DNA from 3 places in the Streptomyces sp. NPDC050164 genome. Region 3 is predicted to be linked to each of the others. Evidence: riboswitches for the same ligand, from Rfam matches in the RefSeq annotation. Region 3 holds a riboswitch; each other region holds the start of a gene.

Region 1 (10,009 bases), on a different contig from region 3:
CGGTGTCGCTGTAGGCGTGCTCGACCTTGCCGAGCTCCAGCCCCGCGTCCGCCAGCCGGTCCTCGGCCTGCGCCTGGGTCTTCGCCAGCAGCGGGGGGACCTCGGTGAACTGGCCCGAGTTGACGTACCAGATGCCGGCGCCGAGGCCGAGCGCGAGCAGGACGGCGACGACGATCGCCATCGGGCCGCGCCGGGGCCCCGAGCGGCGCCGGGACGGCGGGGGCGGCGGGGACGCGAAGCGGCTGGTGCGGTGGAGCGCGGCTGCGGAGCCCTCCTCCTCGTACTCGTTGACGGGCAGCGGGCGCGGCGTGGCCGGCGCGCGCGGGATCACGCCCGTACGGTCGTCGGCGTTGTCGTGGTCCGCCGCGAGCGCCTGCGGCGGCACCGCGTCCAGCTGCTCCACGGTCAGCCGGCCGCGCCCGTCACGGACCTGCGCGAGCAGCGCCACCGCGTCGTGCGGGCGGATGTCCGGGGTGCGGGCGGTCGCCGAGGCCACCATCTCGTCCAGCTCGTACGCCAGAGAGGGCACGGCGACCGAGGGCGGTGGGACGTCCTCGTGCAGATGCTTGTAGAGGATCACGGCCGGGGAGTCCCCGTCGTGCGGCTTGTCGCCGGTCAGCATCTCGTACAGCATCACGCCGCACGCGTACACGTCGACGCGGGGGTCGGCGGTGCCGTTCTCTATCTGCTCGGGGGCGAGGTACGAGACCGTGCCGAGCACGGTGCCGGTGGTGTTCGTCACCGTGTCCACGGCCCGGACGAGCCCGAAGTCGGCGACCTTGACCCGGCCGTCGTCCCCTATCAGGACGTTCTCGGGCTTCATGTCGCGGTGGACGAACCCGGCGCGGTGCGCGGCGCCCAGCGCGGCCAGCACCGGCTCCAGGATGTCCAGGGCGGCACGCGGCTGAAGGGCCCCGCGCTCGCGCAGCACGTCCCGCAGGGTGCAGCCCGCGACGTACTCCATGGCGAGGTAGACGTAACTGCCGTCGGTGCCCTGGTCGAAGACCTGTACCACGTTCGGGTGAGCCAGCCGGGCCACCGACTTCGCCTCGCGGATGAACCGCTCGACGAACGAGCCGTCGACCGCGAGCGAGGGGTGCATCACCTTGAGCGCGAGGACCCGGTCGAGCCGGGTGTCCACGGCCCGGTAGACCGTGGCCATCCCGCCGACCGCGATCCGCGCGTCGACGCGATACCGGCCGTCGAGCACCTGCCCGACCAAGGGGTCCTGAAGGGTCGTGTCCACGCAGGCGAGTGTACGAGCCACGACTGACACCCCGTCGCCCCGTCCGCATTCGGGCCAGGACTGAAGCGGACCTGTGACGTGCGTCCCATTCAACCCGCGGGCAGTCGTACCGACTCAGCTGCGGGCAGTCGTGCCGCTTGGGGCGGCGCCCGTCCCAAGCGGCACCCCGCTACGCCGGGCTGCGCACCCACCCGCCCCCAGCACCAACGCCTGGTCACTCGAAAGCAGGCCGCTCCGGATCAAGCACAGCCATGCCCTCGGCCGGCGAAGACGCCTCCGCGAAGTGCCGCCGAGGGATACGCCCGGCGCGATACGCCAACCGCCCCGCCTCCACCGCATGCCGCATCGCGTCAGCCATCAGCACCGGCTCCCGCGCCCGCGTCACCGCCGAGGCGAGCATCACACCCGCACACCCCAGCTCCATCGCCAACGCCGCATCCGACGCCGTACCGGCCCCCGCGTCCAGAATCACCGGCACGCGCGCGTGCTCGACGATCAGCTGGAAGTTGTGCGGATTGCGAATGCCCAGCCCGGAGCCGATCGGCGAGCCGAGCGGCATGATCGCCGCGCAGCCGACGTCCTCCAGCTTCCGCGCGAGCACGGGGTCGTCGTTGGTGTACGGCAGCACCGTGAACCCGTCGTCGACCAGCGTCTCGGCCGCCTCCAGCAGCTCGATCGGATCCGGCAGCAGGGTCCGCTCGTCGGCGATGACCTCCAGCTTGACCAGGTCGGTGCCGAGGGCCTCCCGCGCGAGGCGGGCGGTGAGGACGGCCTCGCTGGCGGTGAAGCAGCCCGCCGTGTTGGGCAGGACGCGAATGCCGAGCTTGTCCAGGACGGACAGCACCGAGCCGTGCACCGAGGCGTTCACCCGGCGCATCGCGACCGTCGTCAGCTCCGTCCCGGACGCGGCCAGCGACCGCTCCAGCACGTCGAGGCTGGGCGCCCCGCCCGTACCCATGATCAGGCGGGACGCGAAGGACGTACCACCGAGGACAAACGGATCGTCGGCCATGATCAGCCTCCTTGGACGGCGGTGAGGACTTCCACGCGGTCCCCCTCGGCCAGGGGTGTGGACGGCCACTGCGCGCGCGGGACGACGGTTTCGTTGAGGGCGGCGGCCACGCCGGACGGCGAGGTGGTGAGCGCCATCACGACGGTGTCGAGAGCGGTGCCGGGCCGGACGTCCCGGGGCTCCCCGTTGACGGAGATGTTCATGCGGGCTGCTCCGTGAGTGCGGTGGCGGTGCTGAATCGCTTCGGGGTGAAGGGGCGGGCCTCTTCGGGCAGTTCACCCGTCGCCAGGACGTGGGCCATGGCGTCGCCGGTGACCGGCGTGAGCAGGACGCCGTTGCGGTAGTGCCCGGTGGCCAGCAAAAGCCCTTCGAGACCGGTCGGGCCGAGCAGCGGCGCGTTGTCGGGGGAGCCGGGCCGCAGTCCGGCCCGGGTCTCGGTGAGCGGCAGCTCGGTGATGCCCGGGACCAGCTCGTGCGCGTCCCGCAGCAGCTCGTACACACCGCCCGCGGTCACGGTGGTGTCCCAGCCCAGCTCCTCGCTGGTCGCCCCGAGGACCAGCTCGCCGCTCTCGCGCGGCACCAGATAGACGTGGCTGCCGCGGACGACCGCGCGCACCGTCCGGCTCAGGAACGCACCGTGCCGCTGCGGCACGGTCAGCCGTACGACCTGCCCCTTCACCGGCCGCACGGGCGGCAGCACATCCTCGGGGACGCCCGCGAGCCGCCCGCTGAGGCTGCCCCCGGCCAGCACGACCTGCCTGGCGTCCAGCGGGGTGCCGTCCTCCGTGACGACGCCCGTGGCCCGGTCCCGTACGACGGTGAGCCGCCCGGCCCAGACCCGGTGGAAGACCACACCGGCCCGCTCGCACGCGGCGACCAGCGCCCCGGCCAGCCGCCGGGGGTCGATCTGGTGATCGCCGTCGACCCGCAGCCCGCCGCGCACGCCCGGCGCGAGCATCGGCTCCAGGCGACGGCACTCCCGCCCCGACAGCCACTGCGACTCCAGGCCCGACTGCTGCTGCAAGGCGTGCAGTTCGCGCAGATGGGCCCGGTCGTCGGCATCGAGGGCGACGGCGAGCGTGCCGCACCGGCGGTAGCCGAGGTCGTGGCCGGTCTGCTCGGCGAGCTCGGCCGCGAAGTCCGGATAGCGCCGGGCGGAGGCGAGGTTCAGCCCTAGCAGGGTCTGCTCGCCGTAGTGCAGTTCCGTGACGGCGGCCAGCATCCCGGCCGCGACCTGTGCGGCTCCGCCGCCCGGCTCGGGGTCCACCACGGCCGTGGCGAGCCCGCGCTGCGCGGCCCGCCACGCGGTGACCAGGCCGATGATTCCGCCCCCGATGACGAGGACGTCTGACGTTCGCGTACGCGACATGGGCGTCCAGCCCCTCCCTTCGCCGGCATGACCCGGATCAGGTTCGTACGGTCGGAGGCCGCCAGCCTCCCTCTCAGCCCGGTGCGTCCGGGCTCCCGCGAGTGCCTTACGTTGGCCACCCACCCTAGCCCGATGCCGTATGCCGCAGTAAGGGAGCCGCCGCCATGGCCCGATCCCTCGACGGTCTCGTCCTCGCCCCGGTAGCCGACCAGGCACCGGGCCAGGTGGGGACCCGCACCCGGTTCACGTACCACGAGAAGGACGGCGAGGTCTGGGCCGAGTACACGGGCGGCGACGTCGTGCGCGGACATCTCGTGGGTACCCGGGAGGGCGACAGGCTGGACTTCCGGTACGTACAACTCAAGGGGGACGGCACCACCTCCTCCGGGCACTGCGTGGCGACGGTCGTGGATCTGCCCGACGGGCGGGTCCGGCTGGAGGAGAGCTGGGAGTGGGAGTCCCGGGCGGGCAGCGGGACGAGCGTTGTGGAGCAGGTCACTGCGCATGAGCACTGACTGACGGAATGTCAGTTGACTATGGTGATCAGGTGAGCGAGCAGACGCAGGAACCAGGTTCGTCCGCGCCGCGGCGCGTGGTGGTGGCGGGTGCGGGCATGGCCGGTGTGCAGACCGCGGTCGCCCTGCGCGAGCAGGGCTTCACCGGCACCGTGATCTTGATCGGCGCCGAGCCCCACCAGCCGTACGACCGGCCCCCCTTGTCCAAGGCCGTCCTGCTCGGCAAGGCCGAGGGCTCCGCCTTCGACGTCGACTTCGAGGCCCTCGGCATCGAACTGCGGCTCGGCTGCGAGGTCCAGGGCCTGCGTCCCGGCGACCACGAGCTGGACACCGAGGACGGGCCCGTGCCGTACGACGTCCTGGTCGTCGCGACCGGTGCCGAGCCGATCCGGCTGCCCGGGGCGGAGGGCGTGCCGGGCGTGCACCTGCTGCGCACCCTGGACGACGCCGAGCGGCTGCGGCCGGTGCTGGCCCGCCGGCACGACATCGTGGTCGTCGGCGCGGGCTGGATCGGCGCGGAGTTCGCCACGGCCGCGCGCGAGGCGGGCTGCGCGGTGACCGTCGTGGAAGCCGCCGAACGGCCGCTCGCCGGGGCGCTGCCCGCCGAGGTCGCCGCGCCGATGGCCGGCTGGTACGCCGACGCGGGCGCCGTGCTGCGCACGCACGCGCGCGTGGAGCGTGTGGAACCCGGCGCGGTGGTTCTCGACGACGGCTCGCGGCTGCCCGCGGGCGCGGTCGTCGTCGGCATCGGCGCCCGTCCGGCCACGGCCTGGCTGTCCGGCTCCGGGATCGAGCTGGGCACGCACGGCGAGATCGTGGCCGACCAGCACCTGCGTTCGTCGGCGCCCGACGTGTACGCGGTCGGCGACTGCGCCTCCTTCCCCTCGGGCCGGTACGGCGAGCGCCTGCTGGTGCACCACTGGGACAACGCCCTCCAGGGGCCGCGCACGGTCGCCGTGAACATCGTCGGCCGGGCCTCGGGGGAGACCCCGGCGGTGTACGACCCCGTGCCGTACTTCTGGTCCGAGCAGTTCGGGCGGTTCGTGCAGTACGCCGGGCATCACGCGGCGGCCGACACCACCCTGTGGCGGGGCGACCCGGCCGGACCGGCATGGACGGTCTGCTGGCTCCGCGGCGACCGGCTGGTCGCGCTGCTGGCGGTGGGGCGCCCCCGGGACCTGGCGCAGGGGCGCCGCCTGATCGAGTCGGGCACGCCGATGAATCCGGTATTGCTGGCGGACCCGGCGAGGCCGTTGAAGGCGGCGACGGCGTAGCCGGACGGGAGCATGTGTCCGCCCAGGTGGGCGGGCCCGACTTCCGACTGTCAGTGGGGGATGGCAGGCTGGTTTCCGTGACCGAGATTGACGCAAAGATCGATGCTCTCGTCCCTGCCTGGCTCACCCTCCCCGACATCGCCGAACAGCTCGGCGTCGAGGTGACGCGCGTGCGGCAGCTGGTCAAGGAGGGCCAGCTCATCGCCGTACGCCGTGGTGAGAACCGCGCACTGCACGTCCCCGCGGCCTTCATCGACGGGGACAAGGTCGTCAAGGGCCTGGCCGGGACCCTGACGCTCCTGCGGGACGACGGCTTCACGGTCGAAGAGATGCTGGAGTGGCTCTTCACCCCCGACCCGAGCCTGCCCGGCACGCCGGCGCAGGCCCTCAGCGAGAATCGCGGCACGGAGGTGAAGCGCCGAGCCCAGGCGCTCGCGGTCTGACCCGACCTCGACCGAACAACCGTCCAGTGCCGTACGAGCGGGACCGGACCTGAACAACCGCCCGGTCTGTGGGCCGGGGCCTTGTGGGGTCCCGGCCACGGGTCCGTTTGTGCCCGGCCGGGGCGTGGGCGCCGCCTGAGGCGGACCGTGCGAAACCTCTGGCGGGGCCCGCACCGGAGTCACCGGAGCGGGCGTACCGGCGCCCTGGCGCGCATGCCTGTGCGAAGGGGTGCCGTACCTGCCCGTCCGCCACAGACGCGGGCGCCTTGGCGCCCCGCTCCGCGCCTTGACGCCACCGGCACGGGTGCGCCCGCATCCGTGCGCCACCATGGGAACCGCACCGCTACGCCGCCACAGGCGCGCACCACGCGTCCGTACGCCACCATCGGTGCACCTGCCCGGTAGGACACCATGGGCGCACCGCACCGGTACGACACCACGGGTGCACCCGCATTCCTGCGCCACCAAAGGCGCAGCCCGCACCCATACGCCACCGACAACCAGGGGGACCGACACGCATGGCCGACACCACCGCCACCACAACCCGTGCCCAGCTCGCCGACGCCCGGGTCTACCTCTGCACCGACGCGCGCAAGCGGCAGGGCGATCTCGTGGAGTTCCTGGACGCCGTGCTGGCGGGCGGGGTCGACATCGTGCAGTTGCGGGACAAGGGCATGGAGGCGGCCGAGGAGCTGGAGCATCTGGCCGTCTTCGCCGACGCCTGCGCCCGGCACGGCAAGCTGCTCGCGGTCAACGACCGCGCGGACGTCGCCCACGCCGCCGGCTCCGACGTACTGCACCTCGGCCAGGGCGACCTCCCGGTCCCCGCGGCCCGAGCGATCCTCGGCGACGACGTCCTGATCGGGCGCTCCACGCACGCCGAATCGGAGGCCGCCGCGGCCGCCGTCCAGGACGGCGTGGACTACTTCTGCACCGGCCCCTGCTGGCCCACGCCCACCAAGCCCGGCCGCCACGCCCCCGGCCTGGACCTCGTCCGGTACACCGCCGCCCTCGGCACCGACCGGCCCTGGTTCGCCATCGGCGGCATCGACCTCGGCAATCTCGACCAGGTCCTGGAGGCGGGAGCCCGGCGCGCCGTCGTCGTACGGGCGATCACCGAGGCCGACGACCCGGGCGCGGCGGCGGCCGAGTTCGCGAAGAGGCTGCGGGAGAAGTAGTACGCCGGGTGTCCAAGGGGTGGACAGCAAGTACACAAATCGGTCAAATATCCGCGCCCGGTTGGGCGACCGACCGCCCCTGACTAACCTGCCGGTATGGCCCTCGGCACCGCATCCATCAGGTCGGACCACGCACGCACGGTCCGCGACATGCTCGCGACCGGCAAAACGACGTACTCGTTCGAGTTCTACGCCCCGAAGACCCCGAAGGGCGAGCGGAACCTGTGGAACGCGCTGCGCCGGGTCGAGGCCGTGGCGCCCGACTTCGTCTCCGTGACCTACGGCGCGGGCGGTTCCACCCGCGCGGGCACGGTCAAGGCGACCGAGGCGATCGCCTCCGACACCACCCTCACGCCCATCGCGCACCTCACGGCGGTCGACCACTCGGTGGCCGACCTGCGCAACATCATCGGCCAGTACGCCGACGCCGGGATCCGCAACATGCTCGCCCTGCGCGGCGACCCGCCCGGCGACCCGATGGGCGAGTGGGTGCCGCACCCCCGCGGCCTCGCCTACGCCGCCGAGCTCGTCGAGCTGATCAAGGCGTCCGGCGACTTCTGCGTGGGCGTCGCCGCCTTCCCGGCGATGCACCCGCGCTCCATCGACTGGGACACCGACGTCCGCCACTTCGTCGACAAGTGCCGCGCGGGCGCGGACTACGCCATCACGCAGATGTTCTTCCACCCGGAGGACTACCTCCGGCTGCGCGACCGGGTCTCGGCCGCCGGCTGCGACACCCCGATCATCCCCGAGGTCATGCCGATCGGCAGCGTGCGGACGCTGGATCGGATCGGGTCACTCACCAACGCCGTGTTCCCGGCCGCCCTGAAAGAGCGGATCCTCACAGCAAAAGACGATCCGGCCGCTGTACGCTCCATTGGTATCGAATTCGCCACGGAGTTCTGTGCGCGGCTGCTCGCCGAGGGAGTGCCCGGCTTGCACTTCATCACGCTCAACAACTCCACGGCGACGCTGGAAATCTACGAGAACCTGGGCCTGCACCGCCGACCGCAGGCCTAGACCGTTCGCACCGGTATGCGACACACTGCGTAGCGGCGACTGGGAGAGGGGCGTACATGGGCTGGGCGGTCCTCTACATAGCGTTCGGCATCGTCGCGCTGTGGCTGCTGGGCGAGGTGCTGTTGCAGTACAAGGCGCGGCTGCGCTGGCGGCTGCTGGCCTTCGTCGGGTTCCTCGGTGTCGTGGTCGGTGTCCTGATCCCGTCCGTCGTCGTGATCGGACTGGGCGCGGCCGCCTTCGCGGTCGGGCAGACGTACGTCACCCTGTCGTTCCGCAGCGGCTTCTCGGCCGGCTGGGCGATGAACGCGCCGATGCTGGGCGGCAGCAAGCGCCGCCGCGGTGAGCGCGGCCGCCAGGAGCCGACCCTCGAGGTCTCCGGCCTGGAGACGGCCGACGGCGGCTACGGCGACGAGGGCGCCGACTACCGCCGCGAGGCCGATGTCTCCGCCTACGGCCAGGACGACGACTACGACCGCGACGACGTCTTCACCCCGTCGCGTCCCGTCCACCCGACGGCCGCCGAGACCACCGCCGTCTACGAGCCGCAGCCCGTGCCCGAGGACACCGGCTCCTACGGCGTGTACGGCGACACCGGGTACCCCCCGGGCCCGTCCCACGACCAGTACGCCGCCACGGCCCAGGGCACCGACCAGTCCTACGCCTACGACTACTCGGGCTACGCCCAGCAGCAGGGCTACGACGCCACGGACCAGCAGCAGTACGCCGCCTACTCCGACCCGTACATCGGCACGCCGACCTACGGCGGAGCCGCGTACGACACCAACACCGCCTACGGCGACCAGCAGTACTACGCCCAGCAGGGCTACGGCCAGGACCAGTACGCCGGCACCTACGGCGGCGAGACCCCGCCCGGCGGTGTGTGGGTCCCGCAGCAGCGCAACACCGACGAGTACGGCCAGGAGCTGCCGCCGGAGCAGCAGCCGTACCCGTACCAGGGCAACGAGCAGCAGCAGACGCACGGGAACGGCTTCGACGAGCAGTACCGTTTCTGAAGCCTGAACGCCGCCGGGGCGGCGAGCCTACTGGGAGCCCCGGAACTCCGGTCCCTCCACGATCAGTCCCGCCACCAGCGCGCCCGACATGCCGGCGTGCGGCAGTCCGCCACCGGGATGCGCCCAGCCGCCGACGGTGAACAGACCGGGCACGCGCGTGCTGTTGGACGGATGCAGCAGCCGTCCGCCGTCCGCCGCCAGGGCGGGCACCGGCACCGCACCGCCCTGAGCGCCGGTCGCCTCGGCGGTGTCGGCCGGGGTGCGCACCTCGTGCCAGAGGAGACGGTCGCGCAGATCGGGTATGGCGCGTTCGGCGACGGTGATCATGCTCTCGGCGAGGTCGGCGTAGGGCTCCTCGGGCCGCGCGGGCACCACCGTCGTGAGGGTGACCGCCTCGTGGTCCGCGTCCGGGACCAGCCCGGAGTCGTCGGGCCGCAGGACCGTGACCGTCGGGTGTGTGGTCCCCGCCGACTCGCCGAACAGGGCGTCCAACTCGGCCTCGCGGTCCGCCGCGTGCACCACCGTGCGGTGTGCCGTGCCCTCGGGGTGGGCGCCGCGCAGGGCGAGCAGCACCGTGAGCCGGCTCGCCGTCGGGGGCTGCGGCGGCACCTCGCCGTCACCGCGCACCACGGCCTGTGCCGACAGCCGGCCCAGCGTGCCGGGCGCGACACCGGCGACCACGAAGTCCGCCTCCGCGACCGTGCCGTCGGCGAGTTCCACCCCCGACGCCCGGCCGTCCTTCTCCAGCACGCCGGTCACGTCGGCACCGAAACGGAACTCGACCTTTCGGGCCACACACCGCTCGTACACCGCGCGGGCCAGCTCGCGCAGGCCGCCGCGCATGTACCAGGTGCCGAAGGCGTGCTCCATGTACGGCAGTACGGCCGCGCTCGCCGGGGTGGTCCGGGGGTCCAGGCCGTGCGCCAGGGCGTGGCTCTC
Region 2 (10,009 bases), on a different contig from region 3:
GTTCTACGGCCACGAGCCGCCGAACGCCTTCGCGTCGCACATCGCCAAGTACTTCGCCAACGCCACCCGCGAGGACGGCCTGCTGGCCCGGTCCAACGCGGGCGTGGTGTTCCTGCCGGGGGCCGCCGGCACCGTACAGGAGATCTTCGACAACGCGACGCCCAACTACTACGAGTCGCGGGGCGAGCCGACACCGATGGTGCTGGTGAACCGCGCGCACTGGACGGAGAAGCTGCCGACGTGGCCGCTGCTCCGGTCGCTGGCCAGGGGCCGTTCGATGGAGGCGCGGATCGCGCTGGTGGAGCGGATCGAGGAGGCGCCGGAGGCGTTGAAACGTCTCGGCGGTTAATAAGCTGGCAAAGCAAGTGCTTGCAACCTGCATATGCGTTGACACTACTTATGCGACGCTTATAGACCTGTGAGCCTCTGGGTAGTGCTGATGTTCAGTCAACACTGCCTCCACCCCCCGCATTTGCGCATCCTGTAAAGGACAAACGTGGCAGTTCTGTCCGTATCCCGTCGTACGGCATCGCGCCGTACCGTCGCACGTTCCGTGCGGATCCTCGGTGTCGTCTCCGCCTCGGCCGCGCTCGCGCTCGGTGCCGCCGGCAACGCGCTCGCCTGCAACATCAACGAGTTCTCGGCCGAGGCGAAGTGCGATGGCGACAAGGGCGTCATCACCGTCACCGACGTGGACCCCGCCGGCATCCCGGCGACCGTCACCGTGTACCTGGAGAACAACGGCGCCGACGTGAAGAAGGTCGGCGAGCAGGTGGTCAAGGGCTCACGCGAAGGCACCACCATCACCTTCGCCGAGAACTGGAAGCCGAACGCGGAGTACCGCATCCACGTCAAGGCCACTCCGTACGTCGACGAGGACATCAAGCCGAACCTCGTGACCCCGGCCACGGCCTGCAAGAAGGAAGAGGAGAAGCCGCCGGCGACCGAGCCGGCCACGCCGACCCCGTCGGCCTCCCCCTCGAAGCCGGCCGAGGAGACCGACACCCCGGCTCCGTCGCCGTCGGAGAGCGAGAGCACCACGCCGGCGGGCAACGCGCCCGCGCCCGCGGCCGGTGACTCCAACCTCGCCGAGACGGGTGCCAACTCCAACACCGGCATCATCGCCGGCATCGCGGCGGTTCTGGTCCTCGTCGGTGGCGGCGCGGTGTTCTTCGGCATGCGCCGTCGTGGGGCGAGCAGCGGCGACAGCTGACGCCCGCGCATCAGCGCCCGGCGGTGGCCCGGCCCCCTCGTGGGGGCGGGCCACCGCCTGTTCCGGCCCTACCCGAAGGTCGCCCGCTCCAGCCAGAACTCCAGCAGTTCCCGCTCCCCCAGCACCTCCAACTCCGGGGCGTCCAGCGGCAGCCGGCGGTAGAACGCGAGCAGGACGCAGGTGAGCGGCCCACGCAGGGCGACCGTGGCCTTCTCGTGGCCCCGGCGCCAGGCGACACCGTTCTCGGTGAGCTCGACGAGCCACTCGGCGTTCAGGCCGGACCCGGTGTCGGTGGCGTGCAGATGGATGCTGCGGCCCGGGCCGCGCAGTTCCCTCACCGTGTCCTGCGGAGCCGTCCGCTGCACGTACTCGACGATCTGGAGCCACTCGTCGATCGCGTCGGCGGCCACGTCGCGCGCGACGTCGTAGGGCAGTCCGGCGGCGAGCGTGGCGTCCGCGCGGTGCACGGTGATCTCGTGTGTCATCCGTCGGGCCCAGAACCCGGAGTTGAGGATCCCCGCCCAGCTCCACACCTTCGTGTCCGGCCCGGCCTCCCGCAGCGCTGCGACGACCTGCTCGCCGCTCTCCGCCAGCCATGCGTCCAGTACGGCGGTGTCACCCCGGGTTCCGGGTCCGGCCAGGCCCGGCACCCGCTCCTCGGGCACCTCCTCCTCGGCCCGGGTCCGCACGATGAACTCCACCCAGCGCATGGCGCCGCCCATGTGCCGGACCAGATCTTCCAGCGACCAGTCCGGGCAGGTCGGCACGGTGCCGGACAGGTCGGCGCCGGACGTCACCAGGGACCTCAACAGAGCGACCTGGTGGGCGATTTCGTCGCAGTAGCGATCGTGCGCGAGTAACGTCATGGCCCGCACCTTAGGCGGCAGCCCATCAGCCGAGCACCACGATTTCGGCCGCGTCGAACTCCACCCCGACCACCTCCCCGACCCCCGGCGCCGACCGCAGCGCGCAGGCCGCCTCCAGGCGCGGAGCGTCCTCCGGCTGGAGGTGGACGGCGACATGGGTGCCCTTGAAGGTGCGCGCGGTCACCGTGCAGCGCAGGCCCGTGCCGGCGGCCACCAGGCGCACGCCGGCGGGCCGCACCAGCAAGGTTCGTGTGCCCTGCGGGGCGCCCTCCCCCACCGGCACCTTGCCCCACGGTGTGTCCGCGGCCTCCGCCCCGACCGTCGCCTCGACGACGTTCTCGAAGCCGAGGAAGCGGGCCACGAACGCGTCGGCCGGCCGCTGCCACACCTGAAGGGGCGTACCGGACTGGGCGATCCGCCCGTCCCGCATCACCACGACCCGGTCGGCCAGCGCGAAGGCCTCCCCCTGGTCGTGCGTCACGGCGAGCACGGTCGTGCCCAACCGGCCGAAGAGTTCCCTCAGTTCGACGACCAGCCGCTCCCTGAGCGACCGGTCGAGCTGCCCCAGCGGCTCGTCCAGCATCAGCAGCCGGGGGCTCGGCGCCAGGGCCCGGGCCAGCGCCACCCGCTGCTGCTCCCCGCCGGACAGCGCCGCGACGGCCCGGCGGGACGCGCCCGGCAGGCCGACCAGGTCCAGCAACTCCTGTACGCGCTCGGCCTGTTGCCGCTTCGACGTACCGTGCATACGCAGTCCGAAGGCGACGTTGCCGCCCACGTCCCGCTGCGGGAACAGCTGGTGGTCCTGGAACATCAGCCCGACGCCGCGCCGGTGCGCGGGCACGCCTGCCTGGTCGCGCCCGTCGAGCGACACCCGCCCGGAGTCGAGGGGCTGCAGCCCGGCCACCGCCCGCAGCAGCGTCGACTTGCCGCTGCCGCTGGGCCCGAGCACGCACACGATCTCGTGCTCGACGACCTCCAGATCGACGGCGTCCAACGCCGCGCGCCCGCCGAAACGGACCGTCGCGCCCTGCAGAGCCAGCAGCATCAGAACTCCCCGGTCCGGTCGGTGCGAAGCCTCTCCAGCACCAGCAGGGCCACGGCGCACACCACCATCAGAATCGTCGAAAGGGCCATAGCCTGGCCGTAGTTGACTTCCCCGGGCCGCCCCAGCAGCCGCGCCACGGCCACCGGCAGCGTCGGGTTGTCGGGCCGCGCGATGAACACCGTCGCCCCGAACTCCCCGAGCGACACGGCGAAGGCGAACCCGGCCGCGATCAGCAGCGCCCGCCGCACCATCGGCAGATCCACCTCACGCCACACCCGCCAGGGCGAGGCCCCCAGCACCGAGGCCGCCTCCCGCAGCCGCACGTCCACCGCGCGCAGCACGGGCAGCATCGTCCGCACGACGAACGGCACACCGACCAGCGCCTGGGCGAGCGGCACCAGGATCCACGAGGCCCTCAGATCCAGCGGCGGCTCGTCGAGGGCGATCAGGAACCCGAAGCCGACGGTCACCGCGGACACCCCGAGCGGCAGCATCAGCAGCGCGTCGAAGCCGCGCACGAACCGCCCGGCGTCCCGGCGGGTGAGCGCGACGGAGGCGAGCCCCCCGACAGCCACGGCGATGAGGGTGGCGGCGACGGCGTACGACAGCGAATTGCCGATCGCCTCGATCGGCGCCACCAGGAACACCCCGCCGTCATCCCTGGTCAGGGCCCGGTAGGAGCCGAAGCCTGGCGCGTCCAGGGACCGCTGGACCAGCACGGCGAGCGGCAGCAGGAGCAGCACGACGACGGTGGCGAGCACCCCGCCCAGCAGCGCCCACTGCCCGGTGCCGCGCGGCCGGCGCGCGGTCACGGACGGGTCCACCAGCCGCAGCGCGGTCTCCCGCCGCCGTACGGTCCAGGCGTGCACGGCGAGGATCGCGCCCACCGCGACGAACTGGATCAACGTCAGCACGGCCGCCGTGGACAGGTCGAAGATCTCCGACGTCTGCCGGTAGATCTCCACCTCCAGGGTCGAGAAGGTGGGCCCGCCGAGGATCTGGACGACACCGAAGGAGGTGAAGGTGAACAGGAAGACCATGAGCGCGGCGGCGGCCACGGCGGGCGCGAGCGCCGGCAGCGTGACCTGCCGCCAGGCCCTCATGGGCGACGCTCCGAGCATCCGCGCGGCCTCCTCCTGCCGCGGGTCGAGCTGCGCCCAGAGCCCGCCGACGGTCCGTACGACGACCGCGTAGTTGAAGAAGACGTGCGCGAGCAGGATCGCCCACACGGTGGTGTCCAGCCGCACGCCCCACAGCTCGTCCAGCAGCCCGCCGCGTCCGACCAGCGCCAGGAACGCCGTACCGACGACGACCGTCGGCAGCACGAACGGCACGGTCACGACCGCCCGCAGGACCTGCTTGCCGGGGAAGTCGAAGCGCGCGAAGACGTACGCGCCGGGCAGTGCGATCAGCAGGGTGAGCGCCGTCGAGACGATCGCCTGCCAGGTGGTGAACCACAGGACGTGCCGGACGTCGGACTGCGCCAGCACCTCCCCGATCCGCCCGAACTGCCAGACCCCGTCCACCTTCAGACCGCGGGCGACGATCGCGGCGACGGGGTAGGCGAAGAAGACCGCGAAGAACGCGACGGGCACGGCGATGAGTCCGAGCCGCGCCGCGCTCCCGCGACGGTCCTTGCGGACGGTCACTTCAGTACGAGCGAGGTCCACGACTTGACCCACTGGTCACGGTTGTCGGCGATCTTCGCCGGGTCCATGGTCTCCGGGTCCTTGGCCTGCGGCCCGTACTTCACGAACTCCGGCGGCACCTGGGCGCCCTCGCGCACCGGGTACACGTACATGTTGAGCGGCATGTCCTCCTGGAACCGCTCGCTGGTCAGGAAGTCGAGGAACGCCTTGCCGCCCTTGGTGTTCTTCGCGTTGCTCAGCAGCCCGGCGTACTCGACCTGCCGGAAGCAGGTGCCCTGCGCGACCCCGGTCGGTGCGGCGGCGGGCTTCGGGTCGGTGTAGACGACCTCGACGGGCGGCGAGGAGGCGTACGACACGACGAGCGGCCGGTCCCCCTTGGCCTTCTTGCCTCCGGCCGATCCGGAGAACTCCTCGTTGTAGGCCTGCTCCCAGCCGTCGACGACCTTCACGCCGTTGGCCTTGAGCTTCTTCCAGTAGTCCTGCCAGCCGTCGTCGCCGTACTTCGCGGCGGTGCCGAGCAGGAAGCCGAGGCCGGGCGAGGAGGTGGAGGCGTTCTCGGTGACCAGGAGGTTCTTGTACTGGGGTTTGACCAGGTCGTCGAAGCTCCGCGGCGGTTCGAGCTTGTGGTCGGCGAAGTACTTCTTGTCGTAGTTGACGCAGATGTCGCCGGTGTCGACGGGCGTGACCCGGTGCTGCTCCTGGTCGGCCCGGTACTCGGGCTTGATCCGGTCGGAGCCCTTCGGCTCGTACGACTGGAAGAGGTCGTTGTCCAGGGCGCGGGACAGCAGCGTGTTGTCGACGCCGAAGAAGACGTCGCCCTGCGGGTTGTCCTTGGTCAGGATGGCCTTGTTCACGGCCTGCCCGGCGTCGCCGTCCTTGAGAACCTTGACCTTGTAGCCGGACTGCTTCTCGAAGGCCGCGATGACGCCCTTCGAGGCGGCCCACGAATCGTGGCTGACGAGGGTGACGGTCTTGGAGTCGCCGGACCCCTGGCCGCCGTCGGACGACCCGCACGCGGCGAGCGTGCCGGCCATGCCGAGGCCGACGACCACCGCCGTCAGCCGCTTGATGTTGTTGCTCACTGGATTCCTCCTGGAGGACCAGGAGAAGACGCGGCCCTGCCCGGGATCTCTGGGAGTCCCGGGCAGGGCGCAACAGCTCGAGTGATGACCGATCTCCCTACCCAGAATGACCTGGGCCAGGTTCGGAGGGTCTGCGGCCGGGTGCCGCACTCTCAGCGCTGTGGCGCTCCCCTGTCGGAATATGCAGGTGTCGGATATGCAGGTGTGCTTACGCCGGTCAGACTACCGTTCGGTGGCCGCGAGCTGACCACACGCCCCGTCGATCTCTTGACCACGGGTGTCCCGGATCGTCACCGGCACACCATGGGCCGCGATCGCCTCCACGAATGCCTTCTCGTCCTCGGGCCGCGAGGCGGTCCACTTGGAGCCGGGCGTCGGGTTGAGCGGAATCAGGTTCACGTGCACGGGCCTGCCCTTGAGCATGCGCCCCAGCCGGTCACCGCGCCAGGCCTGATCGTTGATGTCCCGGATCAGCGCGTACTCGATGGACAGCCGGCGCCCGGACTTCGCCGCGTACTCGAACCCGGCGTCGAGGACCTCGCGCACCTTCCACCGCGTGTTCACGGGGACGAGGGTGTCGCGCAGCTCGTCGTCGGGGGCGTGCAGCGAGATCGCGAGGCGGCACTTGAGATCCTCGTCGGCGAACCGGTGGATGGCCGGGACGAGCCCGACCGTCGAGACGGTGATCCCGCGCTGCGAGAGCCCCAGCCCGTCGGGCTCGGGGTCGGTGAGCCGCCGGATGGAGCCGAGGACCCGGTTGTAGTTGGCGAGCGGCTCGCCCATGCCCATGAACACGATGTTGCTGAGCCGCGCCGGCCCGCCCGGCACCTCACCGTCCCGGAGGGCCCGCATGCCGTCCACGATCTGGTGCACGATCTCGGCGGTGGACAGATTCCGGTCGAGCCCAGCCTGCCCGGTCGCACAGAACGGGCAGTTCATCCCGCACCCGGCCTGCGAGCTGATGCACATGGTCACCCGGTCCGGGTAGCGCATCAGCACGGACTCGACGAGCGTCCCGTCGAACAGCCGCCACAGCGTCTTGCGCGTGGTGCCCTGGTCGGTCGACAGATGCCGCACGACCGTCATCAGCTCGGGCAGCAACGCCTCCTGGAGCCGGCCGCGGGAACCGGCCGGGATGTCGGTCCACTGCTGCGGATCGTGCGCGTACCGCGCGAAGTAGTGCTGCGAGAGCTGCTTTGCACGAAACGGCTTCTCCCCGACAGCGGCAACGGCCTCCTTGCGCTCGGCAGGAGTGAGGTCGGCGAGATGCCGCGGCGGCTTCTTGGCTCCGCGCGGGGCGACGAAAGTGAGTTCTCCGGGTGCAGGCATAACCCTCCCAGTGTCGCAGATCAACTCGGGCAGCCCAGGCCAGAGCAGGGTGGGGGCGGTCACCCATGGGCGCCCTCTGTCATCGTCGGTCGGCCTCGCACGGCCGAGGGACGGCCCAGCGCTGATCGAGGACGCCGTGGTCTGCCTTGTAAGCCCAGTGGCACGGGTGTACAACGACGTCGTGACGACTCAACCAACACGGGCGATGTGGTGGGCCGAATTGGCGGTCTTTCTCGCCACGGCAGCAGCGACCCTCATGCTGATCATGTTTCTGTTGTCGCTGGCAGCCGGGCACCACTCGGTCTCCCTTGGCGTTGGGCCCTCATCCGTGCTGCTCGCCCTGTCCATCGGTGTCGGCATCTTCGGCAGCGGCCGGTTCAGGGCTTGGGGGCTGCGCCGCCGGGCTGCGTCCCTCGCCAGGAGCTCTTGAAAACCGTCGTGGCAGCGATGTCGCCGTGGGTTCCAATCCCACCGCCTCCGCGTGGTGAGCAGTGAGAATGGCCCCTGACCAGGAACATCGGTCAGGGGCCGTTGCGCTGTGTGCAACCGTAAGCGCCCATCGTTGGCTGTCCTGACGCCCGAACCCGGCAAGGCGTACGCCTCCGCCCGGCAGCACGGAATGCACGCCCTTCGCCACTTCTACGCTCGCAGATCGATTCATGTGACCTGCGACCGCTGGGCACGCGGTCCTTCGGCAATCCTCAGCCGAGCTGCTCGGCCAGCCCGACGATGATGCCCTCGGGGCCGCGGAGGTAGCAGAGCCGGTAGATGTCCTCGTATCGCACCACCTCGCCGATGAGTTCGGCGCCGTGGGTGTGCAGGCGGGCGATGGCGCCCTCGATGTCGTCGACGGCGAACATGATGCGACGAATGCCCAGCGTGTTCGCCGGCGCGTCCTTCGGCTCGGGGCGGACCGCCTTCGGCTGGTGGAACATCGCCAGCTCGATGCGGCCGTGACCGTCCGGGGTCCGCAGCATCGCGATCTCCTGTCGGACGTCCTCCAGCCCGATGACACGCTCCACCCAACGTCCCTCGGCCGGCCCTCTGCCCTCCAGCTCCATGCCGAGTTCGACGAAGAACGAGAGAGCGGCGTCGAGGTCGTCGACAACGATGAGGACGTTGTCCATCCGCAGGATCGTCATCCTCCCGCGTGCTCCAGCCGATCCTTGAGCAGCTGCTCGTTGCGGGGCAGTTCCTTGCGGACCTGGGGGCGTACGACGAGCGGGACGAGGACCTTGCCGACGCCGTGGCCCTCGAAGTCGACCTCGATCGTCACGTGGGAGCGCCGCCCCTCGTCGAACGGCTCGACCTCGCCGTGCACACGTGCCCGGACGGGGCCGTCGACACCCCGCAGACCCCAGCTGTGCGGCGGGTCGTACTCCGTGACCTCCATGGTCATCGGCATGACCCGGCGGCCGATGTGCCGGGTGACCCGGACCCGGGAACCGACGCCGACGGGCCCCTCGTCGAGGCGCTCCGCGGACACGGCGCTCAACTGCCACTCGGGCATGCGCGGGGTGTCCATGACGTAGTTGTAGACGTCCTCGGGACGCCGGTCGACATCGATGGTCTGTCGAATGCTGGACATGATGTCCCCCTTCGCGACGTACACCTGAATCGTCCCACTTGGTGTCGCCGCAGGCACCTCCGCACAACAACAGCGAGCCCCCGCCGACCATCGGACGGGAGCTCGCCGTAAGAGCCGTAAGAGCCGTGAAAGCGGTATCGCCTCAGCTCGACCCGACGAAGAGCACCAGCAACAGCCACACCACCGGAGCCGTGGGCAGCAGCGAGTCCAGCCGGTCCATGATGCCGCCGTGCCCCGGCAGCAGCGTTCCCATGTCCTTGATGCCGAGGTCCCGCTTGATCATGGACTCCCCGAGGTCGCCGAGCGTGGCACTGACCGCGACCGCGAGGCCGAGCAGCAGTCCCTGCCACCAGGCACCGTCGTCGATGAGGAACTCCAGGCACAGCGCGCCCACGACCATGGCGAAGGCCACCGCGCCGAGCAGACCCTCGCGGGTCTTGCCGGGGCTGATGCGCGGGGCGAGCTTGTTTCGGCCGAAGCGCCAGCCGACCGCGTAGGCACCGGTGTCGCTGACGACCGTGAGCAGCAGGAACGTGAGCACCCGCTGCGGGCCGTCGTCCGCCGTCAGCATCATCGCGACGAAGGTCGCCAGGAACGGCACGTAGAACGCCGCGAAGACGCCCGCCGTGACGTCCCTGAGGTAGTTCTCGGGCGGTTCCGTCATGCGCCACACCAGCACGGCCAGCGCCGTGAGCGCCATGGCGACCCAGGCGCCCTCGCCGCCTCTGACGTACCCGGCGACGACCATCGCGGCACCGCCGAGCGCGAGCGGCACGAGGGGCGCCCGGATGCCCTTGCGCTCGTCCAGCCGCTTGGTCAGCTCCCACAGGCCCACCACGACGGCGACCGCGATCACGCCGACGAACACGGCCTTGACGACGAACAGCGACGCGACGATCACCGCACCGAGCCCGACCCCGACCCCTATCGCGGCACTCAGGTCGCGACCCGCGCTCTTCTTCTGCGGCTTGGGTGCCGGCTCTGCGGCGTCGGGCATGGGCTCCGGATTCGTCTCGTTCTGGACCGGGGAGCCGCTCAGCCGAGCAGCCCCCCGGCCGTCATCCTGGTTCCCGCCGTATTCGGCTACGTCGGGCACGATGGGCATGGGGCGAGTCTGAGGCGCTTCATGCGCATCGTATGCGGGACCCGCCGGAGCGGCTCCCTGGGCGTGCCCATGGCCAGGGCTGTGGGCGTGCCCGTGGCCATGCCCTTGGTCGGTGGGCCCCCAGTACCCGGC
Region 3 (10,009 bases):
GCGAGCGGCGTACACCCCCGCCCGTGTCCATCGGCACGGTCTACCCCCTCGCGCTTCGGGAGTGACCCTTGGCCCCGGCTGACACCGCACGTGTCCACCTGCACACCGTCCCCGCGCAACCCCGCTCGGCGTCACCCTCCGAGCAACCGCCTCCCGCCACGCCACCCCCTCCGGCGACCCTCATCGGATCCGTGCAGCGCGCGATGCGCCTGCTGGAGACCGTCGCCGCGCACGAATACGGCGCCCCCGCCAAGCAGCTGGCCCGGGAGACCGGGCTGGCCCTGCCCACGACCTACCACCTGCTGCGCACCCTCGTGCACGAGGGCTATCTCCGCCGGGACAAGGGCCTGTTCTTCCTCGGTGAGGCTGCCGAGCGGCTGAGCAGCAGCGGGGCACGGCAGAAACGTCGCAGCACCGTCGTCGACGCGCTCGCACACTGGCGGGACATGCTCGGCGTCCCCGTGTACTACGCGGTGTACCGCGAGGGCGAGATCGAGGTCATGTGCGTCTCCGACACCCCGGGCACTCCCGCGGTCGAGGAGTGGGCCGACTTCCGGGAGACCGGGCACGCGCACGCCATCGGGCAGTGCCTGCTGTCCCAGCTGGACGAGGAGGCCCGACGGGACCACCTCGACCGCTATCCGGTGCAGGCCCTCACGCCGTACACCGTGCGGGACAACCACAGCCTGCTGCGCCGTCTGGAGCGAGTGCGGCGCATGGAACCTGTGATCGAGCGTCAGGAGTACGCCCTTGGCGCCGTCTGCGCGGCGATTCCGCTCACCCTCGGCACCACGGCCGCGACGCTGGCCATCTCCCTGCCTGCCCACCAGGAGGACCGGCTGCTGCCGGCGGCCCGCCAGTTGCAGGGCGAAGTCGGGCGTCTGCTCGGGTCGCTCGCGCTCTCTATCAGTATGTGAAAACTCACTCCTTGTGATCTGCTGTGTACGTTCAGCAAGATTCCACCAAGTGTCAGAGGTTCGTTCCCGGCCAGTCCACGGCGAATGACGGGGTTAGCGATGCGCGAGTCCGTACAGGCAGAGGTCATGATGAGCTTTCTCGTGTCCGAGGAGCTCTCCTTCCGCATTCCGGTGGAGCTGCGCTATGAGACCAGTGATCCCTATGCCGTGCGGCTCACCTTCCACTTGCCCGGTGATGCCCCGGTGACATGGGCTTTCGGCCGGGAGCTGCTGATCGACGGGGTCGGCCGTCCGTGCGGGGAGGGCGACGTGCGGGTCACGCCCGTCGAACCGGACTCGCTGGGCGAGGTGCTGATCCGGCTTCAGGTGGGCAGTGACCAGGCGCTGTTCCGGTCGTCGACGGCACCGCTCGTCGCCTTCCTCGACCGCACCGACAAGCTGGTGCCGCTGGGCCAGGAAGGCTCGCTCGCCGATTTCGACGCCCATCTCGACGAGGCCCTGGACCGCATCCTGGCGGAACAGGGCGCCGGCTGAGACATCCGTCGGGCGGAACGGTGGAGTAACGCTTCACCGGATGCCGCCGAGCTGTGCAGGAACGCTTCTCCGTACGGCGGGACAGATGGCTTCTGAGTTGGCGAGCCGTCAGCGCTTGCGGCGCCGGCCCTTCCCCCCGCGTGCCGGGGCCACGGCGGCCTCCACGGCGGGCTGCGCTCCCGGGCGGTCGGCCGAGACCACCAGCGCGGCCAGGGCCGTGGTGACCGGCACCGAGGCGACCAGGCCGATCGAACCGATCAGCGTGCGCACGATCTCCTCCGCGACCAGCTCGCTGTTGGCGACCGTCCCGACACCGCTCTGCGCGATGGAGAACAGCAGGAGCAGCGGCAGGGCGGCACCCGCGTAGGCGAGGACGAGCGTGTTGACGACCGAGGCGATGTGGTCGCGGCCGATCCGGATACCCGCGCGGTAGAGGCCGCGCCAGCCCATGGACGGGTTGGCCTCGTGCAGCTCCCAGACCGCCGACGTCTGCGTGACCGTCACGTCGTCGAGCACACCCAGCGAGCCGATGATGACGCCGGCGAGCAGCAGACCGCTCATGTCGATCGTCGGGTAGAGGCCGTGGATCAGACCGGTGTTGTCGTCGGTGTTGCCCGTGAGCGCGGCCCAGCCGATGAACAGCGAGCCGAGGACGCCGATCAGCAGCAGTGAGATGAGGGTGCCGAGCACCGCCACGGATGTCCGGGCCGACAGGCCATGACACAGATACAGGGCGATGAGCATGATGGCGCTCGCGCCCACCACCGCCACGAGCAGCGGGTTCGAGCCCTGGAGGATGGCGGGCAGGATGAAGAGGTTCAGCACCAGGAAGCTGATGGCCAGCGCGACCAGGGCCATGACACCGCGCAGCCGCCCGACGACCACGACGGCGAGGGCGAAGATGCCGGCGAGCAGCGCCATGGGCAGGCGTCGGTTGATGTCGGTGACCGAGTACTGGAGGTCCCTCGGCGCGGAGGGCTCGTAGGCGACCACGACCTCCTGGCCCTCGTGCAGCTGGCGGGACTGATCGGGCTGGACGATCTCGGTGAAGGTGCGGCCCTTGTCCTTGCCGCTGTCGACCCGGATCGTCGCCCGCTTGCAGGTGCCGTTCTCCTGCTGCACCGCGGAGGAACCCTCGGCGGTGGAGGTGTCGCCGGTCGGCGGGACACCCGAGGCGCCGGCCTCCTTGCAGCTCACCTCCACGACCTTGGTGACCGAGGCCTGCTGCGTCTGCCGGTCGAAGCCGACGCCGGTGCGCTCGTGCGGCGGGGCGCCGCCCGGCCACAGCACGGCGAGACCGACCAGCACGGCAGCGGCGAAGGGGATCAGGACCGCCGCGATGACCTTGCGCAGGTGCATGGAGACGGGCGTGGCAGGACCGTGGTTGTGACCGTGCGGGTGCCCGTGTCCGCCGCCCGGCGCGGGGCCGGGTCCGTTTCCGTGACCGCCGCCTCCGCCGTGCCCGTGGCCGCCGCCGGGACCGTGTCCTTCGCCGTGACCATGGTCTTCGCCGTGTCCGTCGCCTCCCCCGTGACCGTGGCCTTCGCCGGGCCTGTCGCCTCCCTCGGGGCCGGAGCCGTGCCAGCCTCCGGAGCCGGCACCATACGCCCCGGCCGGGTCGGCGCCCTGCCCGTTCCTGGGACCGGGCCCGTGCCCGGGCGCTTGTCCCCGGGCAGGCCCCAGCCCGCCCGGGGCGGCGAAATCGTGCCCGCGCCCACGGCCGTTGCCGGTGCCGGCGCCGGATCCGCGGGGCGGTTCGGGCGGTGGGTAAGGAGGACGCTGCGTCGTGGTCACCGACCGATCATCGCAAGAACGAGGGGGGCCCTCTGTTCACCGCGCCAGAATTGCCGCTAGCGTGGAGGCACCTTTTGTACACGCGGGAGCTCGGAGCACCGGGCTGAGAGGGCGCTGACCTCCGTCCCAGCGATGTTTCACATGAAACATCACCGAAGTCGAGTGATGTTTCACACGAAACGTCGGCAGACGGAAGCCGCTGCGTCGACCGCCGAACCTGTTACCGGGTAATGCCGGCGTAGGGAGTAGGTCTCATGACCAACAAGGACGCACGCACGCCTGCCTCCGTTCAGGACGCACAGTCCGAGGAGGCCGGGAAGTCCATCGGCTGGCACAAGGCGTATGTCGAGGGCTCTCGCCCCGACCTGCGGGTGCCGGTCCGTCAGGTGCATCTCACCAACGGGCAGTCGGTCACGCTGTACGACACGTCGGGCCCGTACACCGATCCGCTCGTCGACACCGACGTCCGCAGGGGCCTGTCGCCGCTGCGCGAGAACTGGATCATCGCCCGTGGCGACACCGAGGAGTACGCGGGCCGACCTGTCCGTCCCGAGGACGACGGCATCAAGCACACCTCGCCGCGCGGGGGCCTGCGCAACCTCGACGCCGTCTTCCCAGGACGGCCGCGCCAGCCGCGTCGCGGCAAGGACGGCAAGGCGGTCACGCAGCTCGCGTACGCCCGCCGCGGCGAGATCACGCCCGAGATGGAGTACGTGGCCATCCGGGAGAACGTTTCGCCCGAGGTGGTCCGCGACGAGATCGCGGCGGGCCGGGCGGTGCTGCCGGCCAACGTCAACCACCCGGAGATCGAGCCGATGATCATCGGCAAGCGGTTCCTGGTGAAGGTCAACGCCAACATCGGCAACTCCGCGGTGACGTCCTCCATCGAGGAGGAGGTCGAGAAGATGACCTGGGCGACCCGCTGGGGTGCCGACACGGTCATGGACCTGTCCACCGGCCGCAACATCCACACCACGCGCGAGTGGGTGCTGCGCAACTCCCCCGTCCCCATCGGCACCGTGCCGCTCTACCAGGCCCTGGAGAAGGTCGACGGCCGGGCCGAGGAGCTGACCTGGGACATCTACAAGGACACCGTCATCGAACAAGCCGAGCAGGGCGTGGACTACATGACGGTCCACGCGGGCGTGCGCCTGGCGTACGTGCCACTGACGGCCAACCGCAAGACCGGCATCGTCTCGCGCGGCGGCTCGATCATGGCCGCCTGGTGCCTCGCGCACCACAAGGAGTCGTTCCTGTACGAGAACTTCGAGGAGCTCTGCGAGATCCTCGCCGCGTACGACGTCACGTACTCCCTCGGCGACGGCCTGCGGCCGGGCTCGATCGCGGACGCCAACGACGAGGCGCAGTTCGCCGAACTCAGGACTCTCGGGGAACTCAACCGGATCGCGAAGCGTTTCAACGTACAGACCATGATCGAAGGCCCGGGCCACGTCCCGATGCACAAGATCAAGGAGAACATCGACCTTCAGCAGGAGATCTGCGATGAAGCTCCGTTCTATACGCTCGGCCCGCTGACCACCGACGTCGCGCCGGCGTACGACCACATCACCTCCGGCATCGGTGCCGCGATGATCGCCTGGTGGGGCACGGCCATGCTGTGTTACGTCACGCCCAAGGAGCACTTGGGCCTGCCGAACCGTGACGACGTCAAGACCGGCGTCATCACCTACAAGATCGCCGCCCACGCAGCGGACCTCGCCAAGGGACACCCGGGTGCCCAGGAGTGGGACGACGCGCTGTCCGACGCCCGTTTCGAGTTCCGGTGGGAGGACCAGTTCAACCTCGCCCTCGACCCGGACACGGCACGGGAGTACCACGACGAGACCCTGCCGGCGGAGCCCGCCAAGACGGCTCACTTCTGCTCGATGTGCGGTCCCAAGTTCTGCAGCATGAAGATCTCACAGGACATCCGCCGTGAACACGGCGGCACACAGGCCGAGATCGAGGACGGCATGGCCCAGAAGTCGAAGGAGTTCGCGGCGAGCGGGAACCGCGTGTACCTGCCCATCGCGGACTGATCCGCCCGCACACAGGCCGAGGGCCGGGGACCGGTGGTCCCTGGTCCCCTGGCCCGCGGGAGCGGTCTGGTCCCTGGCGCAGACCCGACGGCTACTCCGGCTGGTGTTCCGGTCCTCCGAAGTCCGGGCTGGTGTAGTCCGGGCTGCTGAAGCTCGGCCGCGAGCCGCGGTTGCCGTCCTTAGGGCTGGTGAAACCCGGGCGGTCGTAGCCGAGGTGCGGGATGCGGCTGACCGGCGTGGACGGGGAGGTGTGGTGCAGCGCGGCGGCCGTACTCGGGTCGACGAGGGCCTCCCGGAGGAAGGGCAGGATGCCTTGTTCCAGCAGGGCCTCGCGCCAGGCCTCCCTGGCCCGGTCCACTTCCCCCTGCAGTTCGCCGTGCGGACCGCTTTCGGCCGTCGGCTTGTTGCGCAGGGCGGTGATCAGCAGTCCCACCGCGGCGACGAGGATCGCGACCGCGGTCACGGCGCCGAACACCCAGCCCGTGGTGAGCATGGTCCGGGCGAACGTCTGCTCGGGGTTGAGCATCTGGAGGATGTAGCCGACGAGCAGGAAGATCGCCGCGGCGGTTCCGGCGAGGACGGGGGCGAGGACGGCGACGACGGCGATGGCGCCCGCGCCGGCGGTCTCGGCGACCTCCCCCATGGTGGCGGCGAGGCCTGCCGCGCCCGTGTCCGGCTCGGAGGAGCCGGATTCACGCACGGCCGGTTGGCTGGACGGCGCCGGCTGGCGCAGTTCCTCGCGGACCTTGACGTAGTGCTGGTACTCGGTCGACGCGGCCGCCGTGATGAGCGCGGTGGCGTTCAGCGCCATGGTGCGCAGTTGTTCGGGGTTGAGCCGCTGTCCGACAGCGGCCAGTTCCGGACGGTGTGGGGCGGAGCGCAGCGCCTCATCGAGGATCCGCTCGTATTCCTGGCGGTCCTCGCTCAGCAGGTGCTGCGGAACGCTGTTCATGTGCATCCCCCGATGCTCCGTAGGGCTTGGGGCTCGGCATGCTGACGAGCCGTCGGGCAGAAACGGAGGGGAGCCTGCTACGGATAAGCCGATGGTAGAGCCGTGAAGGTGGGCCGTGACAGGGGGTTTACCGAAATTGACCCCTCACCGGTCCGGTCCTGTGACGGGAAACGCCTGCCCGGTGAACGCTCACGTACCCAGCGGCAGTTGCTGGACCAGCAGCTTTCCGGCCATGGTCACGCCGCCGTCCATGGCGATGGCGAGTCCGTCGGCATAGACGTGCGGTCCCTCGACCACGGGGTCGGTGCTGTCCTCGTCCTCCTCGGAACCGACCTCCCCCAGCAGATACGGAATCGGGCTGTGTCCGTGAACGATGCGGGTGCCCCCGTACGTATCCAGCAGGGAGCGCACGGCGTCCGCGCCGCCCTCGTCACGGAAGGAGAACCGCTTGGTGAACTTGCGGAACAGGTCCCAGACCTCGTCCGCGTCGTTGCGCGTGAGCGTCTCGCGGACGGTGTCGTTGACCTCTTCGATGGAGCGGCCGTAGTCGAGGTAGGCGGTGGTGTCGGAGTGGACGAGCAGATGGCCGTCGACCTCCTCGACGGCGTCCAGGCGGGCCATCCATTGCAGGTGGTGGTCCTGGAGGCGGTCCATGTCGGTCTTCTGGCCGCCGTTGAGCAGCCAGGCCGCCTGGAAAGTGGCGGTGCCCGCGCCGGAGTTGACGGGGGTGTCGCCGAACCGCTTGGCGCCGAGCAGCAGCAGCTCGTGGTTGCCCATGAGCGCCTTGCAGTAACCGCCGGCCGCGGCGGCCTCGGCGGACAGCCGCATCACCAGGTCGATCACGCCGATGCCGTCCGGTCCGCGGTCGGTGAAGTCGCCGAGGAACCACAGCCGGGCGGTGCCCGCGCACCAGTGACCGGCGGTATCGAGGAGGCCCTTGTCCTGGAGGGCCGCCACCAGCTCGTCGAGGTAGCCGTGCACGTCACCCACCACGTACAGCGGGCCCTGCCCGGTGTCGGCCTGCGGGGCCGCGACGGCCTCGGGGTCGACGGTCACCTGGACGGTGTCTCCCCGGTGGATCACGGGAAGATCGCGCTCGGTCGGCGTGTACCCCTCGGGGTAGGTCTCCTCGGTCGGCGGGGCCACCTCGCCGGAGTGGGCGCTGTCGACGTACGGACCGGCCTCGTGGACGTACGCGGGCACCCGGAAGTCGCGCAACGTCGCCGTCCGCTCCACCTCGGGTCCCTGACCGGCCCCCTGAGTCATCGACCCCTCCACCATCGCGCCGCATCTGCACCGCATCGGACTGCCTGGTCGTAGCGGCCCGTCGGTGTCGTGGGCCCATCATAGGAATGCGGATCGCGCCATGTGATGACCCAGGGGTGGTGAATCAGAGCAAGAGTCCAGTTCACCGCGGCTTTCGCCCCGATTGGGCCGGGCTTTGACCACCGTGTGACCGTCCTTGCTTTCCTTCTCTTCGCGAGAACGATCCCTTCTCTCCGGGGGACCGGCCCTGTTTCTCCCCAGGAGTGCGAACTTCCCTTTACCCGGGTGTTCGGGCTACGTCCCCTCGGGGGACCGCGGCGGGCTGACCGTCGTGCGCGGCGAGCGCCGCTGGGACGACGTGCGCACGATCAGCTCCGTCGGTATCACCTGCTCCACCGGTCGGTCCGAGTCCGCTCCCTCGATGGCGTCGATGAGGAGCTGCACGACCGCCGTGCCGATGCGGCGCGGTTTCAGGGAGAGTGTGGTGATGGGCGGCTCGGTGTTGGCGTACACGGTGGACTCGCTGCAACAGACCAGCAGCAGGTCGTCCGGGACGCGCAGGCCGTAGCGGCGGGCGGCGGCGAGCAGGTCGGTGCCGTTCGGGTCGAACAGCCCGTAGACCGCGTCGGGCCGGTCGGGGCGGGCCAGGAGCCGGTCGGCGGCGACGGCGCCCGCGCACGGATCGTGCGCCGGGTAGGCCTCGTACACCGGATCCTGGCCGACGCGCTCGCACCAGCGCAGGTACGCGGTGGTCGACAGGTGGGTGTACGTGTCGGTCGTCGTGCCGGTCAGCAGGCCGATGCGGCGGGCGCCGGCGTCGGCCAGGTGGTCGAGGATGCCGAGGACGGCGGCCTCGTGGTCGTTGTCGACCCAGGCCGTGACCGGCAGTGAGCCGGCCGGGCGTCCGTCGGAGACGACCGGCAGACCCTGCCGGACGAGTTCGCTGACCACCGGGTCCTGGTCGGAGGGGTCGATGACGACCGTGCCGTCCAGGGCGACGTTCGACCACACGTCGTGGCGCGAGGTCGCCGGCAGGATGACGAGGGCGTAGCCGCGGGCGAGCGCGGCGGAGGTGGCGGCTCGCGCCATCTCGGCGAAGTAGGCGAACTCGGTGAAGGTGAAAGGTTCATCTCCGTACGTCGTCACGGTCAGGCCGATGAGTCCCGACTTGCCGGTACGGAGGGTCCGGGCGGCGGCCGAGGGGCGGTAGCCCAGCCGGTCGGCGACCTCTCGGACATGGCGCCGGGTGGCGTCCGGGAGCCGGCCCTTGCCGTTGAGGGCGTCGGAGACGGTCGTGATGGACACTCCGGCGGCGGCGGCCACGTCTCTGATACCCGCCCGACCCGGCCGACTGCCTCGACGTGAGGTTTCCGCGCGGCTCACCTGGTGCTTCCCTGCTGCTGTCATGGCGAGCCGATAGTAGGGCTCATGCGGTGGGGTAGTGCGGACGCATATGCACGCGTTGACAGGCACGTTTCTGCATGATCATTTAACGTCAATTGCTTTGGAAAACAAGGGCGTTGAGCGCTCCCATGCCAGTACGTGACTTGTCGGCCCGCACGGGCCTGCCTAGTGGGCGATGTTGCGAAGAGGTCTCAACTCACCTGCACGGGGGATGCGCGCCACGGCGTGCACCACCGGCGCATAGATATATGTGCGGCGCGCCCCGGATTCGTATGCCTTCGTGCGGCGATGCCCCTGATGTCGGTGGGGCACACGAGGCCGGCGTTCGTCGCTGCGTCGTGGCTATACGCAGCGGTGCCGAATCCTCATAAGGTGAGGAGTATTGGATGTCGGCGGCGGTCATGGGCCGCCGGTCTTCGCGAGGAGGACTGCGGTGAGTGAGACGAGCCCCAAGCTGCGCGCCGAGCTGGAGGGGATCCCCACCTACAAGCCGGGCAAGCCGGCCGCCGCGGGCGGGCCGGTGGCCTACAAGCTGTCCTCCAACGAGAACCCCTACCCGCCGCTGCCGGGTGTGATGGAGACGGTGACGGCGGCGGCCTGCAACTTCAACCGCTACCCGGACATGGCCTGTACGGCGCTGATGAACGAGCTGTCCGAGCGGTTCGGCGTGCCCCTCACCCACCTGGCCACCGGCACCGGGTCGGTCGGTGTCGCCCAGCAGCTGATCCAGGCCACCTCCGGCCCCGGCGACGAGGTCATCTACGCCTGGCGGTCCTTCGAGGCGTACCCGATCATCACGCAGATCAGCGGCGCTACGTCGGTGCAGGTGCCGCTGACGTCCGGTGATGTGCACGACCTCGACGCGATGGCCGACGCGATCACCGACCGGACCCGGCTGATCTTCGTCTGCAACCCCAACAACCCGACGGGCACGGTCGTGCGGCGGGCGGAACTCGAGCGCTTCCTCGACCGCGTGCCCGGTGATGTGCTGGTGGTGCTCGACGAGGCCTACCGCGAGTTCATCCGCGACCCCCAGGTGCCGGATGGTGTCGAGCTCTACCGCGACCGGCCCAACGTCTGCGTCCTGCGGACCTTCTCCAAGG

Evidence for each region. Region 3 has a riboswitch for thiamine pyrophosphate ahead of thiC (phosphomethylpyrimidine synthase ThiC). Riboswitches for the same ligand answer to the same signal wherever they lie in the genome.
Region 1: it holds a riboswitch for thiamine pyrophosphate, as region 3 does, so the genes downstream of both, thiO (glycine oxidase ThiO) here and thiC (phosphomethylpyrimidine synthase ThiC) in region 3, are expected to answer to the same signal.
Region 2: it holds a riboswitch for thiamine pyrophosphate, as region 3 does, so the genes downstream of both, ACIBNA_RS41440 (thiamine ABC transporter substrate binding subunit) here and thiC (phosphomethylpyrimidine synthase ThiC) in region 3, are expected to answer to the same signal.

What each region holds. Positions count from the first base shown of each region.
Region 1 covers NZ_JBITJK010000022.1:119,838-129,846, reverse strand. The annotation lists gene pknB (Stk1 family PASTA domain-containing Ser/Thr kinase) at 1-1,246, opposite strand, end outside; gene ACIBNA_RS26700 (thiazole synthase) at 1,461-2,258, opposite strand; gene thiS (sulfur carrier protein ThiS) at 2,261-2,461, opposite strand; gene thiO (glycine oxidase ThiO) at 2,458-3,627, opposite strand; TPP riboswitch at 3,625-3,736, opposite strand; gene ACIBNA_RS26685 (hypothetical protein) at 3,792-4,142, shown strand; gene ACIBNA_RS26680 (NAD(P)/FAD-dependent oxidoreductase) at 4,175-5,416, shown strand; gene ACIBNA_RS26675 (Rv2175c family DNA-binding protein) at 5,494-5,859, shown strand; gene thiE (thiamine phosphate synthase) at 6,378-7,037, shown strand; gene metF (methylenetetrahydrofolate reductase [NAD(P)H]) at 7,134-8,057, shown strand; gene ACIBNA_RS26660 (hypothetical protein) at 8,114-9,070, shown strand; gene ACIBNA_RS26655 (phytoene desaturase family protein) at 9,098-10,009, opposite strand, start outside.
Region 2 covers NZ_JBITJK010000056.1:12,574-22,582, forward strand. The annotation lists gene ACIBNA_RS41415 (LOG family protein) at 1-349, shown strand, start outside; gene ACIBNA_RS41420 (LAETG motif-containing sortase-dependent surface protein) at 554-1,213, shown strand; gene ACIBNA_RS41425 (maleylpyruvate isomerase family mycothiol-dependent enzyme) at 1,282-2,079, opposite strand; gene ACIBNA_RS41430 (ABC transporter ATP-binding protein) at 2,105-3,124, opposite strand; gene ACIBNA_RS41435 (ABC transporter permease) at 3,124-4,794, opposite strand; gene ACIBNA_RS41440 (thiamine ABC transporter substrate binding subunit) at 4,770-5,807, opposite strand; TPP riboswitch at 5,932-6,038, opposite strand; gene rlmN (23S rRNA (adenine(2503)-C(2))-methyltransferase RlmN) at 6,078-7,184, opposite strand; gene ACIBNA_RS41450 (hypothetical protein) at 7,351-7,614, shown strand; gene ACIBNA_RS41455 (VOC family protein) at 7,886-8,326, opposite strand; gene ACIBNA_RS41460 (SRPBCC family protein) at 8,323-8,772, opposite strand; gene ACIBNA_RS41465 (phosphatidate cytidylyltransferase) at 8,915-10,009, opposite strand, start outside.
Region 3 covers NZ_JBITJK010000004.1:226,156-236,164, reverse strand. The annotation lists gene ACIBNA_RS08945 (IclR family transcriptional regulator) at 192-917, shown strand; gene ACIBNA_RS08940 (SsgA family sporulation/cell division regulator) at 1,017-1,451, shown strand; gene ACIBNA_RS08935 (YibE/F family protein) at 1,560-3,245, opposite strand; TPP riboswitch at 3,318-3,507, shown strand; gene thiC (phosphomethylpyrimidine synthase ThiC) at 3,500-5,284, shown strand; gene ACIBNA_RS08925 (hypothetical protein) at 5,376-6,242, opposite strand; gene ACIBNA_RS08920 (metallophosphoesterase family protein) at 6,426-7,517, opposite strand; gene ACIBNA_RS08915 (LacI family DNA-binding transcriptional regulator) at 7,797-8,909, opposite strand; gene hisC (histidinol-phosphate transaminase) at 9,340-10,009, shown strand, end outside.